One region of the Paenibacillus sp. FSL R10-2748 genome, then DNA from elsewhere that is predicted to be linked to it. Evidence: predicted binding sites of a transcription regulator. Region 1 holds the regulator's gene; the other holds the start of a gene.
The links. The regulator LexA, encoded in region 1, represses DNA repair genes until DNA is damaged. The targets are predictions, from matches to a motif close to CGAACATATGTTCG.
Positions count from the first base shown of each region.

Region 2: the regulator LexA is predicted to act here: its motif matches at 4,728-4,741, upstream of recA (recombinase RecA).

Region 1 is NZ_JBBOTK010000002.1:162,967-169,485, reverse strand. Features, by position in the region: gene NSS66_RS07120 (hypothetical protein) at 580-720, opposite strand; gene NSS66_RS07115 (hypothetical protein) at 761-925, opposite strand; gene NSS66_RS07110 (hypothetical protein) at 1,163-1,465, opposite strand; gene lexA (transcriptional repressor LexA) at 1,748-2,374, opposite strand; gene NSS66_RS07100 (LysM peptidoglycan-binding domain-containing protein) at 2,563-2,931, shown strand; gene NSS66_RS07095 (DUF896 domain-containing protein) at 3,040-3,246, shown strand; gene NSS66_RS07090 (hypothetical protein) at 3,367-3,876, shown strand; gene NSS66_RS07085 (HAD family hydrolase) at 4,031-4,825, shown strand; gene NSS66_RS07080 (1,2-dihydroxy-3-keto-5-methylthiopentene dioxygenase) at 4,925-5,467, opposite strand; gene metH (methionine synthase) at 5,751-6,519, shown strand, end outside.
Region 2 is NZ_JBBOTK010000001.1:250,074-256,592, reverse strand. Features, by position in the region: gene NSS66_RS01155 (DUF3388 domain-containing protein) at 1-354, shown strand, start outside; gene NSS66_RS01150 (helix-turn-helix domain-containing protein) at 385-1,521, shown strand; gene NSS66_RS01145 (hypothetical protein) at 1,606-1,770, shown strand; gene NSS66_RS01140 (YajQ family cyclic di-GMP-binding protein) at 1,915-2,406, shown strand; gene pgsA (CDP-diacylglycerol--glycerol-3-phosphate 3-phosphatidyltransferase) at 2,617-3,204, shown strand; gene NSS66_RS01130 (competence/damage-inducible protein A) at 3,300-4,568, shown strand; gene recA (recombinase RecA) at 4,811-5,872, shown strand; gene NSS66_RS01120 (regulatory protein RecX) at 6,069-6,519, shown strand, end outside.

The DNA.
Region 1 (6,519 bases):
CTTTATGTGTCGGATATTAGCTTTCTAATAATCATGTAAGGAGATGATTATTTAGAGAAGGATTTTTAGCGCTTATCCAGAATGAATTGTCGAGGTGACCAACATGAATCATACATATGAAGAGTTGATCGAATATCGAATTGTTTTCAGCTGCATTAAGTCAGATAAGAGCATCTGTAGTCCATCCGTTGAGTAGGATATGATGGAGCTTGTGGAATACGGTGGTGGGCAAGTGGGGCCTTATAAAGTTTTAAAATAAAAAATTGAGCAAACAATGCAGCAACGTACAAACCATGGACGGATATACAGCCGGAATACTTAAGTGAAAAAAGCTGAAGCAAGTTTGAGGGCTATAGGTGTGGTCAGTTGTACACAAAGTATTTGAGTCAAGAATGCTGCTGCTTTTGACTGGGTACCATTTCGCTTCTGTTTTAACCAGTGGAAGCATAGTTGAATATGTATGGTATTTAAAAGGAAGGCAACTGAATTTAGCAGTTCTATGGGATTTAGGAGTTGGGTGTATCGTTTAACACAAAAAAAGCAGGAAGAATCCTTCCCGCTTTTGCTTGAAAACAATTATTAACGTCTGCGTTGTCTATCATTTACGCTAAACAGATTAACAGCCAGTGCGTTACCTCTTGCACGCGCAATGGCTCTTTGAGTGGAACGGATGTTTAATCTTCTTCTTCTTAAATCACGTTTGCAATGTCTTCTGCTCATAATATCACCTCCCTTCAAGAAATGAAGGTACGGTTAAATCTTAGTGGCGTTTATGCTTACGCTTGGAAATTTTGATATTCAAGGCATTGGTTGCTAGTGCATTTCCGCTTCCTGTTTTAGCAGCTGCGGCTTGAAAGACTTTAACGACCAGATATCTGTTTTTCCCGATGCGATGCTTATACGTTTTAACTCTATTTCTGATCATCTGCATATCTCCTTTGCTTAGTTCTGCTATATACATATGTCAATTGTGATAGTAATGTATCAGCATAAATCTATTAAAAGCAAAAAGAAGCTAGTACCTATATTCCTAATGGATAATAAAAAAAACTCATGCGAACCTGTCTTCGCCTTTTCAACTTTACGTTGCAGGAGAATGTTACAGGCAGGTCGGCATGAGTCTAATAGTGTAGATAAAGATAATAGGCAGTTAGTATGAAAATTATTTACTATTAAGAGTGTTAAGTTTTTTCTCGTAGTACGCCTCTTGAGCAAGAATATGATTCAGTTGTTCAGAGAGCTGTTTATATTCTTGGCTGTCTTCTGGATAATTATTTCTTTCGAAAATTACAGCTTCGAGTTGCTTTTCTAAATACCTGAAATGGATAAGTATTTGTATATACTTAATACGGTCATAGGTTGTTATGTGGGAGTTCTCTTTTGCATACAAATGATCCATTGTTGGAACTACACAGCTTATGGCGATAAATATCACAACAAACGCTGAAATTATAATTTTTTTCATTTAATTCCTCCTACAGAGCTATAAGTAATTAATATACCATATTTATCTAAAACAAAGAAAGATCTATTAGTTTTGCCCATGACAGTATAGCTGCTCAAGGTCAGTGGGGGATTATTTGAGATGAGGAGGCTGATTTTTAGTAGAAAAAATAGGGATAGGTTGCTGAAATGAAAAAATAGTTGTGAGATACATAATAAACATAATAGCAATACAAAACCGGCTTGCACTAGGCAGCCGGTTTTGTATTAGTGGATAGAATAACGGGGAAGAAAGAACGAGAAATCAGTGGAAGTCCCGGAAGAGTCCTACAACCTTGCCCAAAATGCTGACGTGTGTCAGGCGAAGCGGTTCAAAGGCTGGATTTTCAGGTTGAAGCCGAATATGATCCTTTTCTTTGTAGAAGGTTTTAACTGTAGCTTCGTCTTCATCTGTCATAGCTACAACAATATCACCATTATCAGCGGTCTGCTGCTGACGTACGATTACATAGTCTCCGTTAGCAATACCAGCTTCAATCATGCTTTCGCCTACAACAGATAACATGAATATTTTATCCTCACCAACAAAGTGTTGGGGAAGAGGAAAGTAATCTTCAATATTTTCTGTCGCCGTAATAGGAAGGCCAGCAGTTACTTTGCCGACGACGGGGACACGACTAATGGAGTAATTAATCAAGTTGCTATTATCCGATTCGTCTTGACCGAGTAACTCAATAGCCCGTGGTTTTGTAGGATCGCGGCGAATGAGTCCTTTTTTCTCTAAACGATCCAAATGACCATGAACCGTAGAACTGGAGGCTAATCCGACAGCCTCGCCTATTTCGCGTACAGAAGGGGGGTATCCCTTTAGACGCACTTCATTGCGGATAAATTCAAGAATGGCCTGCTGGCGGCTCGAAATCTTAGACATACCGTATCAACCCCATTTAGTAACGTTTGGGAAAATTATAGCATAGAACCTCCGTTCGTACAAACATAAGTTCTAAATAATCCCTGAAAATAATTGCGAACTTTTGTTCTCTTTTCTATTGAACAAAACAAATGTTCGTGTTATATTGTGAAAACATAAGAACAAACGTTTGGAGGACACGGCCAATGATGAAATATAGCACTTATCAAAGTATTTTTCCGATGAATTTAGAAAATTTACAGGAGACTCGAAAAGAGGGTAGGGCACGTTTTATGCAGATTATTACCAATACTCTTTTACTTAAGCTTCTTATTATAGTGATTGTTGCTTGGATTGCAGGGGCAGGTGTACTTACAGTTTTCGCGGCACCTTCAGCTTCCAAGGAAGAAGTGACTAAACTGACCGTACAACCTGGGGATACGTTGTGGGAGATTGCCGCAAATCATAAACCGGAACGAATGGATACACGGGTATATATAGAAGGAATTGTGCGGATTAACGGTTTGGAGGATCGGGGAGTGCAAGTAGGTCAGGTACTCAAGCTTCCTAACTTCTGATCTATAGACTATTAGAGCTTGTCAGGGAGCGTAATACGGGAGCCTTGACAAGCTCTTTTCTACATGTCAAAGTGTATTATATCTTTGCTTTTATGGAGGGGACACAATTTGGATATAGACAGCTTGGTACAGCGCATTAATGAATTAGCGCGCAAAGCAAAATCCGAGGGTTTGACGGAAGAGGAAGCCACAGAGCGCGCCAATCTTCGGGAAATTTATTTAGGTAACATTCGCCGTAATTTTCGGCAGCAGCTTGAGACGATTGAATTTGTGGACGATGATACATCGAAAGGAAATGACGGGCTGAAGCATTAATGTTGTTAAAGTGCCCAAGCCTGCAATTTGCCTTTTGTTTTAGGTACCTTTTATGGTATCTATATAGATCAGCTTTGAGGCAATTGTTTTAATGTAATATATCTGGGAAGGAATTGAGAGATGGCCCGATCATTTGAAAGAAAAGTACGCAAAAACACAGCGCATTTAAATAAATCGCGCAAAAAGCAAGGCATTCAAACCATTAGCGGCGCAGGTTCTACAATGGATATTTTCCGTGGCCGTAACATTACTGTGCCAATTATGCTGGCTGGTCTTTCTGTATTGTACATGCTTATGAGTTACTTTTTGACTAAGACCGGTATGCGAGGGATGGATTGGCTTGTATTCGGCCTGTACTTGATGCTGGCTGTTATCTTTTTCATCCGTCGTCCTTATTTGAAAGTGGGAAAGGATACTCTCTATATGCTGAAAGGTGGTAGAGAACGTCCAATGACGGCAGGGGACATGAAAGCCATCAAGATTGAAAAGGGTTACGTAACCGTTGAAAGAAAAGGTAAGGGTGGTAATTTTATTTTCACAAAATCATTAGGTCGCTATGACACGGATGCCATTGCAGAGCGACTTGAGAAGTTTGCGCTATCCAATCAGATACAGGTAGACAAGAAATAACTGATTTGCCTGTAGCTCTGTAACAAAGGCCGTATGATGTTATTTCATATAACATGCTGCGGCCGCTTGCTTAATATGGGCACACATAACGATTCAAATGCTTAATCAAGCAAATAGGCGTACATATACTGTGGAAAGAGAGTGGATAATTCAGATGACGATTCAGGCGGTAATGTTTGATCTTGATGATACCCTTTTGTGGGATGAACGTAGTGTAGAAGAGGCATTTGATGCAGCGTGTCAAACAGGCTCCCGTGAAGCAGGCGTTGATCCAAAAACTCTGGAGGAAGCCGTACGTAAGGAAGCACGCGCTTTGTATGAATCCTATGAAACCTTTAGTTTTACTCAAATGATCGGCATTAATCCGTTTGAAGGATTGTGGGCGAATTTTACAGCAGGTGAGCAACCTGAATTCCGCCAATTGGAACAGTTGGCCCCTGTTTATCGAAAGGAATCATGGCGCAGAGGACTCCAGCAACTAGGGATAGATAATGAGAAGTTGGCGGAAAAGCTGGCTACCCAATTTGCTTCGGAAAGACGCGCGCGTCCACATGTATATGAAGAAACGTTCGAGATTCTAGAACAATTGAAGGGACATTACAAGCTGTTATTGCTGACAAATGGCTCCCCTGATCTACAACAGGAGAAACTGGATGGAGTTCCTCAATTAGCTCCTTTCTTTGATCATGTTGTAATTTCAGGTTCATTTGGTCGAGGCAAGCCTGATCCGTCTATATTCCAGCATGCTTTGGGGCTTCTTGGTATTGAGCCTGAACATGCTTTAATGGTAGGAGATAAACTGACGACTGATATTCAAGGAGCGTTGGCAGCAGGTGTACACTCGGTCTGGGTGAACCGAAACACTAAAACCAATACCACAGAGATCAAGCCGAAGTTCCAAATCAAGCATCTGTCTGAATTGGACGGAATTATTCAATCGTTAAAGTAAGAAATCAATAGTCTTTAGAAACGAGTATTAAGAAAACTCCCTTCGCTATTGTTACAGAGCAGAGGGAGTTTTTTTATTCACACAAGGATAAATTCGTAATTATGCTTTAATGAAGGTTGGATCTTCATACGGTTCGGCAATCCAGCCATTTTCTTCGATGAACAAGCGGATTGCGACGATCTTTTGATTCTCCATTAAAGTGAAGAAGTGAGGTATATTTTCAGGTACGGAGATAACGTCCCCCGGTGAAAGCTCTACGTTAAAATAGCCGATCTCTTCTGGGCCTTTAATGATGAAGATGCCTTTACCAGCGACAATGGCACGGATTTCATCCTCGGTGTGGGTGTGAATTTGCTCAAACTTGGCCAGCAGCTCGTTCAAATTCGGCGTTGCTTCAGATAAAGTGATAACGTCCCATATTTTATATCCGCGACGTGCGGCTAAATCCTTGATTTCGGGTTCAAATGTTTTGAGAACAGCGGCCTTTTGATCATCTGTTAAGGTAAAGTTTTCTTGCAGCTCCCCAGACAATTTGGAAGCATCCCAATGTTCATACAATATCTCGTGACTCTCCAGAAATTCACGTACTTGTTCTTCACCGCTAATTCGTTCATTCGTATTACGTATTAAGATTTCGGCCATATATATATATTCCCTCTTTTCCACTTGGATTAATGTTGTATAAAGAATACCATGTCTTGAAACGTTGTACAATACAGGATTTCAACATTTTATAATGCAAATGACCATAGCTAAAGGATGCAGGGTTAAGTACGCTCTATAATGCTACAAACTATAAAAATGGATAAGAGAAGTCATTTTTACAAAGAACAACCTGTATAAAACGTATGTTTTTACTTCAATCTATCTAAATGATACGGTTTCTGCTAAACTAGGATTTAACGTTTTGCGGGGGTGAAGAAATTTGGATAAAGTTAGCTTGCAGGATGCATTACAACGAAGAATACTCCTTCTTGATGGGGCCATGGGCACCATGATTCAACAGGAAGACCTTTCCCCCGATGATTTTGGTGGGGAAGAGCTGGAGGGCTGTAATGAAATGCTGGTCTTAACGAGACCGGATGTCATTCAAGGGATTCATGAAGCATACTTGAAGGCCGGAGCAGATCTAATTGAAACGAATACATTTGGAGCAACATCCGTCGTTTTGGCGGATTACGATATACCAGAACGTGCCCGTGAAATTAATCTGGTGGCGGCCAAACTGGCGCGTAACGCGGTGGATAAATACAGCACTGCGGACAAGCCTCGTTTTGTAGTAGGAGCTATGGGCCCAACCACGAAAACCTTGTCTGTCACAGGTGGGGTTACATTTGCTGAACTGATTGAAAGCTATCAAGAGCAGGCCTTGGCGCTTATTGAAGGCGGGGTCGATGTACTGCTATTGGAGACCTCACAGGATACGCTTAACGTCAAAGCTGGAAGCATCGGAATTCGGCAAGCTTTTGAGCAGACAGGTATCGAGCTTCCGCTAATGATTTCAGGCACGATTGAGCCTATGGGAACGACATTGGCCGGACAAAATATCGAATCCTTTTGCATATCACTGGAACACTTGCACCCAATTTCGATTGGATTGAATTGTGCTACAGGTCCAGAGTTTATGCGTGATCATATTCGCTCTCTGTCTGAAATGTCCTCTGCAGCTATTAGCTGTTATCCAAATGCGGGCT
Region 2 (6,519 bases), on a different contig from region 1:
ACGGAATCCATTATTGCCAGTAGTGTATGCGCAATGAAGCGTTGGACTTTTGTGTCTTCAACGTTACTACGACAGACGGTGCGCAGTCAGCTCTCTGAAGAAGAAATGAACCCAAACAATGTGTTTATTATTGATGGTATTGTGAGTACAATTCGGTCAAATGAAAGACATTATCATCTGCTTCAGGAAATCATGAGTATGCCAAGTACTAAAGTGATTGAGCATCCTGATGTATTTGTACGTGAATCAGGATACAGCTTTGACGATTTCAATATCATTATTGAGCTTCGCAATAATCCGGCTGAGGAAATTATTTATGATACCTTTACAGCCAGTTATACAGAAGATCTTTAAATAAGCGTAATTACACAAGGAGATGATGACATGTCAGAACTGGGTCAGCAATTAAAGGAGGCCCGGCTGCAAAAAGGATTGAGCCTTGACGATGTTCAGGAAATGACGAAGATACGCAAACGTTATCTGGAAGCCATTGAGACGGGCGATTACAAAGTGCTGCCGGGAAGCTTTTATGTCAGAGCTTTTATTAAAACATACGCTGAAACGGTCGGGTTGAACCCCGATGAGATTCTGGAAGGGCATCAAAGCAATGTGCCTGAACCTGAGCCGGAAGCAGTCATGGAGCCTGTTACACAGAAACGCTCCAGCCGTCCCGCCACGATTGGTAATCTTAAATGGTTGCCTACAGCGTTAATGTGGCTTTTTCTAGTTCTCATTGTTGGGGTTATTTATGCTTATTGGGTGAGCAACAACCATTCAACTCCAAAAACAGCAGAAAACACAACGCCGATTACAACACCAAGTACAACACCAAGTACAACACCAAGTACAACACCAAGTACAACACCAAGTACAACACCAAGTACAACACCAAGTACAACACCAAGCACGTCTACTCCTGATACCACTACGACACAGCCGAACAATGGTCAAACGACGGCTCCAAATGGTGCTGGTGGGCAGACTCCTGATGCGGGGCAAACCGGCCAAACTCAGCCAGGTGGTACGGGGAGTACGGGTGCTACTACTCCAGATACTGGACAGCAGCCGGATACGACTACGCCACAACAAGGTGTAACTGTGGCACAGGACGGCAAGCAAGGCAAGACGACGATTTTTAAAGTTTCCAGTTCAACGGGAGCCGCGGTCAAGGTTGATATTAAAGCGACGGGCGAAAGCTGGCTTGAAGTGTACAAGGGAGAAAATTCCCGTGGAGAAAAGCTGAGTTATGGTATGACTAAAAGTGGAGATGCCATGTCATTCGATATTGGTCCAGAAGGTTTATATATCAAATCAGGACGGTCTTCTGCCACAGATATTTCCGTAGCAGGTCAACCGATAACAGATAATAAATCGACTACTCGTGTACTGATCCAGCAAGGAGAAGCTTCTTCGACCGGAACGAGTGCAGGGGTGACGGGTTCACCTGCAGATTCTACGACAGGTAGCAGTACGGATTCAGCACAAAGTAGTACAGATTCTACAACTACTGATGGTGAATAAACGCCTTGGTGCGAGGAAATACTAATGACTGTAATTCCTGGAAAGGCAGTCATTTCATTTTCCGCAAAGTGAGGTGTATACGTTATGACCGTCAGCTGGATTGTGACTGGGCTCGGTATAATTGTCAGTTTACTGGGCTATTATCTGACACCGAATGCATGGGGCTATGGCATACTGGGCTTTGGTCTTGCTCACATTGTGCTTGGACTTTTGGATATGTTCCGAACTCCAACACGAAGCCATAATTAGATATTTTGACCGTAAATGAAATAAAGGCGTTTTTGTCAGGAAAACTGGCAAGAACGCCTTTTTAGTCAACGGATTATTGGATTTTTGTAAATGACTAGCCTATAATTAGATATTGAACTTTGTTGTGGAAAGGAAAGTGAAACGATGGCTTCAGAAAATTCATTTGATATCGTCTCCAAAATGGATATGCAGGAGTTAACAAATGCGGTTCATCAGACGGAGCGTGAAATTGAAACTCGATTTGATTTCAAGGATAGCAAAAGTAGCCTTAAGCTTGAGAAAGAAGCTCTTACGATTGCATCGGAAGACGAATACAAGCTGAATGCGGTGATTGATATTTTGCAATCTAAAATGGCCAAACGAGGTCTGTCCCTTAAAAATGTGGAGTATGGCAAATTGGAACCCGCCTCTTTAGGTTCAGTGCGTCAGCGTCTTTCGCTTAAGCAGGGAATTGATCAGGATAATGCCAAGAAAATTAACATTCTTATTCGGGACTCCAAGCTAAAAGTTAAAAGTCAGATTCAAGGTGATCAAATCCGAGTGACCGGAAAAAACAGGGATGATTTACAGGCGATCATTCAATTGCTGCGTAAAGCTGATTTGCCATTGGAGCTTCAATTTACAAACATGAAATAAAGCCGTTTTCCCTCATACATTTTGTAGGAAAAAACGTTGCTTGATGTGCGGCAGGTTATTTTGACATGCGTTTTGTGCCATATTATACTTGTAACGAAAATGCAGACAATTCAGGTGTATAGCGCTCGTCGATAGCGATTTACATAGGATTGAATTTAATCCGAAAACTGCCATTTGTAATCAAGTACGATAATCAGGGGAGAGTGTGTTGTGAATTTACCCAACAGAATTACAATAACGCGGATTTGCCTTATTCCGGTGATGATGCTGGCTTTGCTGGTGGACTTTGATTTTTATCCGCCGCCGATTGAGATCGGAGCTTTCAAGCTGCCGTATAATCAGCTGATTGCGGCTATCATTTTCCTTGTAGCAGCCAGCACGGATGGTCTTGACGGATATTTGGCACGTAAAAATAATATGGTCACCAATTTGGGCAAGCTGTTGGACCCCCTTGCTGATAAGCTTTTGGTAACCGCCATTTTGGTTTCCTTGGTAGAAATGGGAAAAATCGATTCGTGGATTGTCGTTGTGATTGTTAGCCGTGAGTTTGCGGTTACGGGTCTGCGTCAGATTGCCTTACTGGATGGTTCTGTGGTTGCTGCAAGTAATTGGGGCAAATTGAAGACGATCATCCAGATCGTTGCTATTGTAGCGTTGCTCATTAATAATTTCCCGTTTGTTTTTCTTGGTATCCCGTTTGATTTAATAGCGATATGGGCAGCGGTGTTGATCACCATTTATTCGGGTATTGATTATTTTGTGAAAAATATCCACTTGCTGAGCTCCTCCAAAGTTTAACAGGATAAATTTTATGGAAACAGCAATAGGGACTAAACTTATTGCTGTTTCTTTACATAATTCCCATAATATTCGCAGTACAGGAGGAAGAATTGATGAAAGCTGAAATAATTGCAGTAGGTACAGAGTTATTGCTCGGACAAATAGTGAATACAAATGCTCAATATTTGTCACAAGAGTTGGCTACAATCGGAATCGATGTATATTTTCAGACTGTAGTTGGCGATAACATAGATCGGCTTCAGGAAGCGATAAGAATTGCTCAGAAGCGTGCGGATATTATTTTGTTTTCCGGTGGTCTGGGACCGACTCAGGATGATTTGACGAAAGATGCGATAGCGTCTGTATTGGGGCGAAAATTGCACATAGATCGTCTTGCAATGGACAAGCTAGATCAGTTTTTCCGTAACCGTGGGGTAGAAATGACCGAGAATAACCGCCGGCAGGCGCTTTCTATTGAAGGCGCTACTCCGCTTGAAAATGAGACAGGGCTAGCTGTGGGCGACGCAATTGCACAGGACGGTAAATTTTATGTAGTTTTGCCTGGACCGCCTAAGGAACTCAAACCCATGTTTGCAAACCAAGCGAAACCTTGGTTGCTTCAGCAGGCATTGAGCGGTGAGGAAATGCCAATTTATTCAAAAATGCTAAAATTTGCAGGGATCGGTGAGTCAGCTCTTGAAACCCATTTGTTAGATCTGATCCAATCCCAGACAGACCCCACGATTGCTCCTTATGCCAAGGAAGGGGAAGTCACGATCCGTATATCCACCAAGGCGGCCAGCGAAAGTGAAGCACTAATTAAGCTGACGGCTACGGAAGTAGAAATTCAGCAGCGTCTTTCGGAATATATGTATGCAAGTGAAGATGTTACGCTGGAGAAGGTTATCGTAGATCTAATGGCCAAACGCGGGCTCACTGTGAGTGCGGCAGAAAGCTGTACAGGTGGAATGCTGATGGAACACATCACTTCTATACCTGGCAGTGCTGTTATGTTTCAAGGTGGCATCGTGTGCTATTCCAATGAAATGAAGATGAAATTACTCAACGTGCCTTATGATTATTTGGAAGGGGATCAAGCGCCAGGTGCAGTGAGTAAGGAAGTAGCCCTTGTGCTTGCAGAGCAGGCGAGAATGATCATGGACAGCGATTTTGGACTTTCAGTTACTGGTGTTGCCGGGCCTGGGTATTCCGAACGGAAGCCAGTCGGTTTGGTGTATATTGGCATTGCTGAACGCGACAAGGAAACGGAAGTACATGAACTGAGACTGAGTGGTAACCGTGAAACAATCCGACTGCGATCAGTCAAAGCAATCCTGTACAGATTGTGGCGCAGGCTGGTAGAGAACGAGAAACTCTCTTAAACATCTATGTACAGTGTGGGTCGTAGAGTTGTTTTAGATAGATATTCATGATATAATCATCTTATCGGAAGAACCGTTGCAAAGCCTTTTGCCAGCGGTTCTTTTTTTGTTTTAAGAGACAGGTGTAATTGTAGAAGAGAGCTGTGTGAACAAAAAAAACGAATGTATGTTCGAAAAAATGCTTGGCAAGCGTGTCAAAACAAGGTATTATTAAAGTACAAACAATGAAGGATGTGAGTTTATTGTCAGATCGTCGTGCTGCGCTGGATATGGCGCTCCGTCAAATAGAAAAGCAATTTGGTAAAGGTTCCATTATGAAGTTGGGTGAGTCTACCCACATGCAAGTGGAAACGATCCCCAGTGGTTCGATTGCTTTGGATATTGCGTTAGGAACGGGCGGCTTTCCAAGAGGCCGGGTTATTGAAATATACGGACCGGAATCATCCGGTAAAACGACAGTAGCTCTTCACGCTATCGCAGAGGTGCAAAAAACAGGCGGACAAGCCGCCTTTATCGACGCCGAGCATGCGCTTGATCCGTCGTATGCAAGCAAGCTGGGTGTCAATATTGATGAGTTGTTACTATCGCAACCAGATACAGGAGAGCAGGCGCTTGAGATTGCCGAAGCTCTTGTACGTAGTGGAGCAGTAGACATTGTAGTTGTTGACTCCGTAGCGGCACTTGTGCCCAAGGCAGAGATTGAAGGCGAAATGGGAGATTCCCACGTTGGTCTTCAAGCACGTTTGATGTCTCAGGCATTGCGTAAGCTTTCTGGAGCCATTAATAAGTCGAAAACCATTGCTATTTTTATTAACCAGCTACGTGAAAAAGTAGGTGTTATGTTCGGTAACCCTGAAACAACACCAGGTGGACGTGCCTTGAAGTTTTACTCTACGGTACGTTTGGATGTTCGTCGTATTGAAAGTTTGAAAATGGGTAACGACATTGTGGGTAACCGCACACGTATTAAAGTCGTGAAGAACAAAGTTGCCCCTCCTTTCCGTCAGGCTGAGGTAGATATTATGTACGGTGAGGGCATTTCCAAAGAAGGTAGCCTGATCGATATCGGTACGGAGCATGACATTGTCGACAAGAGCGGAGCCTGGTATTCCTACGAAGGTGAGCGCCTTGGTCAGGGACGTGAGAATGCTAAGCAATTTTTGAAGGAAAATCCGAATATTGCTAGTACAATCGAACAAAAAATTCGGGTGGCCAGCAATCTGATTACGACGGTTGCTCCGCCTACAGAAGAAGAGTTGGCACAGCAAGCGAAGGAAGAACAGGAATTGTTGGAGCTTGAATAAAGCTCGGTGAATCCTGGTTTGTGAACTGGGGCCAGGGTTATGGCACCGTCCGTTTGAATAGCATGATTCTGATGCCCTGCACAGTTGTGCAGGGCATTTTTGCATCAACTAGAGTCTGCTTTGTCAGTGGAATCTAACTTTTGCGTAGCAGGTGTTCAAAGGCTGCTTTCGTGAATTTCAAAGTGAGGGAAATATATTGCAGTTGGACGATGAAGATGAATACACTTCGGAAGCAAATAAGCAACAAGGGATTTCTCTTTTTCCGGATCATGAGGAATTGATGATTACTAGGGTAGAGCAGGGACAGGGACGCAAACGTGGAAGGTATATCATACATTTTGGTCCTTATTCACTGTCTGTATTAGAAGATGTAATGATCAAGTACAATATGTTCAAAGGAACGTCATTTGATAAAAAAGAACTGGAAGATATCGTTCTGGCAGATGAAAAGCAACAGGCTTATGTACTTGCGCTTTGCTATTTGGGGCGAAAGCCTCGCACACGTCAGGAAATTGCCCAGCGTTTAGCGCAAAAAGAACTGGATCAGTCTGTTATTGACGAAGTAATGGTCCGACTCCATAGGGAACAACTCGTAGATGATGATTTATACGCCCGTCAATGGGCAAGGCAGCGCATAACAAGCCAAC